2 linked regions of the Anaeromyxobacter diazotrophicus genome follow. The protein of the gene in region 1 interacts with the protein of each later gene in a pairwise test. Links are inferred from orthologs where the notes say so. Each region holds a gene or a part of one and is shown on either strand. Other genes may lie near its edges.

The links.
Region 2: the proteins of ftsA (region 1) and HWY08_RS17090 interact in binary tests that used the Escherichia coli proteins (3 or more experiments, as listed by UniProt). The link is inferred for Anaeromyxobacter diazotrophicus from one-to-one orthologs.

The regions. Positions count from the first base shown.
Region 1 is NZ_BJTG01000003.1:349,326-352,365, forward strand. What follows is about bases 1-2,803. They hold ftsA (cell division protein FtsA), read right to left. Parts: upstream 2,116-2,803; coding sequence 886-2,115; downstream 1-885. Other genes in these bases: ftsZ (cell division protein FtsZ), read right to left, coding at 1-858; HWY08_RS07565 (cell division protein FtsQ/DivIB), read right to left, coding at 2,160-2,803. Outside these bases: more of HWY08_RS07565, read right to left, coding at 2,804-3,008. UniProt on the Escherichia coli protein: Essential cell division protein that assists in the assembly of the Z ring. May serve as the principal membrane anchor for the Z ring.
Region 2 is NZ_BJTG01000008.1:236,938-239,831, forward strand. It holds HWY08_RS17090 (rod shape-determining protein), read left to right. Parts: upstream 1-877; coding sequence 878-1,912; downstream 1,913-2,894. Other genes in the region: HWY08_RS17085 (alpha/beta hydrolase family protein), read left to right, coding at 1-812; HWY08_RS17095 (thioredoxin domain-containing protein), read right to left, coding at 2,109-2,894. UniProt on the Escherichia coli protein: Forms membrane-associated dynamic filaments that are essential for cell shape determination. Acts by regulating cell wall synthesis and cell elongation, and thus cell shape.

The DNA of each region.
Region 1 (3,040 bases):
CGCCGTCTGCGCCATCGTGACCGCCTCGTTCACCTCGTAGAGGGTGAGCGACGGGCCGCCGGTGATGTTGACGAGGAGGCCCGTCGCGCCGTCGAGCGAGACGTCCTCCAGCAGCGGCGAGCTGATGGCGGCCTGCATCGCCTCGATGGCGCGCCGGTCGCCGGCCGCGCGGCCGGTGCCCATGAGCGCCATGCCCTGCTCGCACATGATGGTGCGCACGTCGGCGAAGTCGACGTTGACGAGCCCGTGCACGGTGATGATGTCGCTGATGCCCTGCACGGCGTGCAGGAGCACCTCGTCCGCGCGCTTGAAGGCGTCCGCCAGGCAGACGTTCTCGCCCGCCACCGAGATGAGCCGCTGGTTCGGGATGACGATGAGGGTGTCGACCGCCGCCTTGAGCTCGGCCAGGCCCTGCTCGGCCTGCTTCCGGCGCTTGTTGCCCTCGAACAGGAAGGGCTTCGTCACGACGCCCACCGTGAGCGCGCCCGACTGCTTCGCCACGTCCGCCACGATGGGCGCGCCGCCGGTGCCGGTGCCGCCGCCCATGCCGGCGGTGACGAACACCATGTCGGCGCCCGCCAGCGCGTCGGCGACGGCGTCGCGCGCCTCCAGCGCCGCCTCGCGGCCGCGATCCGGGTTGGCGCCCGCCCCGAGGCCGCGGCTGGACGCCTTGCCGAGCTGGATCTTCACCCCGGCCTTGTTGGCCGCGAGCGCCTGCACGTCGGTGTTGGCGGCGATGAACTCCACCCCCTCCAGCCGCCCGGCCACCATGGTGTTGATGGCGTTGCCGCCGCCGCCGCCGACGCCGATCACCTTGATGCGCGCGCCGGGCTCGTTCCTGTCCGAGAGCTCGATCATGTCCTGGTCCCTTTCGTGCTCGCGCACCTAGAAGATCTCCCCGAGCCACTTCTGCATGCGGTTGCGCACCTTCCGGTAGACGTTCTCGTCCCGGATCTTGAAGTGGGGGCTCGCCTCCACCTGGCGCGCGCCGTACTTCACCAGCCCCACCGCGGTGGCGAACTGCGGGCCCTTCACCACGTCCACCAGGCCGCCGATGTTGCGCGGGAGCCCGCGCCGCACCGGCATCCCGAGCACCTCCTCGGCCATCTCGGGCATGCCGTGGAGGAGCGTCGAGCCGCCGGTGATGACGACCCCGGAGGCGAGCAGCTCCTCCATCCCGCACTTCTGGATCTCGTGCTGGACCAGCATGAAGATCTCCTCCACCCGCGGCTCGATGATCTCGGCCAGGATGTGGCGGGAGAGGACGCGCGGCTGCCCGCCGCCGACGCTCGGCACCTCGATGGTCTCCTCCTTGTCCACCATCGACGCCATGGCGCAGCCGTACTGCTTCTTGATCCGCTCCGCCTCGTGGGTGGGCGTGCGCAGCCCCACCGCCACGTCGTTGGTGAGGTGGTTGCCGCCCAGCGACAGCACCGCGGTGTGCACGATGGCGCCGTTCGAGAAGATCGCGATGTCGGTGGTGCCGCCGCCGACGTCCACCAGGCAGACCCCGAGCTCCTTCTCGTCGTCGGAGAGCACGGCCAGCGACGAGGCCAGCGGCTGCAGCACGATGTCGGCCACGTTGAGGCCGGTCCGCTGCGAGCACTTGATGATGTTCTGCGCCGACGAGACGGCGCCGGTGACGATGAGCGCCTTGGCCTCGAGGCGCACGCCGCTCATGCCGACCGGCTCCTTGATGCCGTCCTGGTCGTCGACGATGAACTCCTGCGGCAGGACGTGGATGACCTCCCGGTCGAGCGGGATGGCGACCGCCTTCGCCTGGTCGATGACGCGGTCCACGTCCGTCTGCCGGACCTCCTTGTCCTTCACCGCCACCACGCCGTGGGAGCTGAAGGCCTTGATGTGGCCGCCCGCGATCCCGGTGTAGACGGTCGAGATCTCGCAGCCGCCCATGTGCTCCGCCTCCTCGATCGCCCGCTTGATCGAGGCGACGGTGGCGTCGATGTTGACCACCACCCCCTTGCGCAGCCCCTTCGACGGGTGCGTGCCGATCCCGATGATGTCGATGCCCTCGTCGGTCATCTCGCCGACGATGGCGCAGATCTTGGTCGTCCCGATGTCGAGGCCGACCAGGATGTCTCCGCTCTTCGCCATGACCCACCTCCGGACGAGTTGGCGCAGTCGCGCTTCGTCCTGTCCTAGAGCCCTCTCGGGCTCGCTACCTTCAGCTGATCGAGATGGGGGGGCGCAATGCTGCGCCCCCCCATGCCCCCCGCTCGCTCCGGGCCAGGCTCATTCGCCTGCCCCTGCGCTCGCAGGAGATCCACCTTCGCCAGCCGGACCGTCACCCAGGACGGGTGGAGCCGGTTGTCGAGGTGGAGCACCTCCGCCTTCCTTCCCTCGGCGCGGAGCGCCGAGAGCACCTGCTCGAGGCGGCCGAGCTTCGCCTCCAGGTCGCCCGTTCCGAGCCGGACCTGGACGCCCTCGTCGCCCACGTAGATCGTCGTGCCGTCTCCGGGATCGAGGTGGATCTCGGAGAGCCGGGCCGCCGCGTCGCGGCCGCCCTCGCGCCAGGCGCGCGCCAGCGCCAGCGCGCCCCGCAGCCGCGGCGCGACGGCGTCGCGGCGCTGCACGTAGTCCGCTCGCGACAGCCCGGTCACGACCGGCAGATCGAGCCCGTCGCCGGCGGCGGCCCGCTTGAACGGCTCGCCCGCCTCGTCGACCAGGTACAGGCCCGAGAGATCGACCAGCGCCGCCGCGTGGCGCTCCACCACCCGCACCGTCAGCGCGGGGGGCCAGCTCCGGTGCACCTCCACCCGGGCCACCCAGGGGTGGCGCGCCAGCGCCTGCTCGAGGCCGTCGACGTCGGCGGTGAGGAGGTGGTCGCCGGGGTGGACCGGGGAGAGCGCCAGCAGCTCGTCGGCGGTAGCGCGCTCCAGGCCCTCGAAGCGGAGGGTGCGGATGCGCAGCGACTCGGCGGAGCGGAGCAGGGCGGCCCCGCGCGGCGCGGCCGCCGCGGCGGCGCCGAGCCCGGCGATCGCGGTCACCAGGGCGAGCGCGCGGCGCCAGCGCCGCGTCC
Region 2 (2,894 bases), on another replicon or contig:
CCCTGCCCTCCTTCCGCCCGCTCGGGGCGAAGAGCAGGGACGGGGCCGAGGTCCACGGCTGGCTGATGACGCCGCCCGGGCACCGGGCGGGCGAGCGCCATCCGGGCGTGGTCCTCGTCCACGGCGGGCCGCAGGGGGCGTGGAAGGACGCCTGGAGCTTCCGCTGGAACCCGCTCCTCTACGCCGCCCGGGGCTGGACGGTGGTGCTGCCCAACCCGCGCGGCTCGACCGGGTTCGGTCAGGCCTACCAGGACGCGGTCCGGATGAGCTGGGGCGGCGCGCCCTTCGACGACGTCATGGCGCTCACCGACGCGGCCCTGGCAGGGGGTGAGGCGGACGGGGCGCGACTCTGCGCGGCGGGCGCCAGCTACGGCGGGTACATGGTGAACTGGATGAACGGCCACACCGACCGCTTCCGCTGCCTCGTCGCGCACGCCGGCGACTTCGACCTCGAGGCGGCGTACTACGACACCGAGGAGCTGTGGTTCCCGGAGTGGGAGCTCGGCCGGCCGTGGGAGGACCGCACGGCCTACGAGCGCTGGTCGCCCCACCGCTTCGTGCAGCGCTGGCGCACCCCCACCCTGGTGACGCACGGTGAACTGGACTATCGGGTCACCGTGACGCAGGCCCTCTCCACCTACACCGCCTTGCAGCGGCTCGGGGTGGAGTCGCGCCTGCTCGTCTTCCCCGACGAAGGGCACTGGATCCTCCGTCCGAAGAATGCGCGCGTGTTCCACGATGTTGTGTTGTCGTGGATCGCGGACCACCTGGGCCGATCGCCGGCCCCCGCGGCCCGCCCCGATAACCCTTGAAATCTTCGGCGGGAAGCGTTCATATCCCGCCGTCTCCCGCCCTCCCGCCCCCGGACGACAAGACCGTGCTCGACTGGCTCCACAACGTGCTGTCCCGCGATCTCGCGATCGACCTCGGGACGGCCAACACCCTCATCTACATCCGTGGCATGGGCATCGTCTCGAACGAGCCCAGCGTGGTGGCCGTCCAGCAGGACGCGCGCGGCGGTCGGCGCGTGCTCGCCGTGGGCAAGGAGGCGAAGGAGATGCTGGGCCGCACGCCCGGCAACATCGTCGCCATCCGGCCGATGAAGGACGGCGTCATCGCCGACTTCGAGATCACGGCGGCGATGCTCAAGTACTTCATCAACTCGGCCCACAACCGGAAGAAGTTCGTCCGGCCGCGCATCATCATCGGCATCCCTTCCGGGATCACCGAGGTGGAGAAGCGGGCGGTGCGCGAGGCGGCGGAGAGCGCGGGCGCGCGCGAGGTCTACCTGATCGAGCAGCCCATGGCGGCCGCCATCGGCGCCGGCCTCCCCATCACCGAGCCGTCGGGGAACATGATCGTCGACATCGGGGGCGGCACCTCCGACGTGGCGGTCATCTCGCTGGGCGGGATCGTCTACAGCCGCTCGGTGCGCATCGCCGGCGACAAGATGGACGAGGCGATCATCCAGCACATCAAGCGCAAGTACAACCTCCTCATCGGCGAGCGCACCGCCGAGCTCATCAAGATGGGCATCGGCACCGCCTATCCGACCGAGGAGGAGCTGACGATGGACATCAAGGGCCGCGACCTCGTGGCCGGCGTCCCGCGCACGCTCACCGTGACCTCGAGCGAGATCCGCGAGGCGCTCTCCGAGCCCATCAACGGCATCGTCGAGGCGGTCAAGGTGACGCTGGAGCGCACGCCGCCCGAGCTCGCCGGCGACATCGCCGACCGCGGCATCGTCCTCGCCGGCGGCGGCGCGCTGCTGAAGAACCTCGACACCCTGCTCCGCGAGGAGACCGGGCTGCCGGTGTTCCTGGCCGAGGATCCCCTCTCCGCCGTCGTGATCGGCGCGGGGAAGGCGCTGGAGGAGCTGGACATCCTCCGGCAGGTCGCGGCGCACAGTTAGAGCCGGGCTGCGCCCCGCCCCGCCGAGCGAAGCCCGTCGGGGCCCCACCCTGCTCGGCGGGTCCCGTGCGCCTTCGCGCGCGGCTTCGCCGCGTCCGCTCCGGCGCCCCGCCGAAGAGGGGGCTCCGCCCCCTCCCCACCTGCGGTGGGCCCCCACCCCAGCGAGCAGCCCTGTGGCTCTCGCGCCCCGGAGCGACCTACTGGGCGGCGCAGGGGCGCAGGGTGGCGGACGCCAGCACCGCGCCCTTCGCCTGGGCGGCGCGGGCGAGCTGCTGCTCCTTGGCCGCGCCGGCGCAGTCGCCGCGCGCCGTGAGCACCTCGGCCAGCACGACGTGCGGCTCGGGCGCGCCGGGCGCGCGCTCGACCGCGGTCCGCGCCATCGCCAGCGCCTGGTCGAGCTGCCCCGCCTCGAGCAGCTTCCGCGCGAAGCGCGCCTGCAGGCCGGCCTTCACGGCGTCGGACTCGTCCACCGGCGCGGCCGGCGGGTCGAGCACCGCGGCCAGCTCGCTCCGGCCGATCTCGCCGAGCAGGAGCCGCACCTGGGCCACCACCCGCGCCTCCAGGTTCACCTTCCGGAAGTGCTCGTAGGCGGCCAGGTGGTGCTGCTCGTCGGCGATCCCGATCACCGGGTGCAGCCGCACGCCCAGCTTGCCGTAGAGCGCGTCGCCGCGGTCGAGCAGCACCGGCATGGCGATGCCGGACTGCTTCACCACGCGGCGGACCTCCGCCTCCGCCTCGTCCCCCGAGGCCACGGCCACGAAGCGCACCGCCTTCCCGGCCAGCTCCTTCTCCACCCGCGCCAGCCGGGCCAGCACGTCGGCCGAGTTCTCCTGGCCGGTGCGGAAGAACACGAACACGCTCACGCGGGTGGGGGCGAGCAGGTGCGCCTTCCCTCCGCCCAGCACCGGCAGCTCGTCGTCGGGCAGCTCGCTCCCCACCTCGAACGCGAACGCGCTGGCGGCCGCGGGCGCGGCCAGCATCAG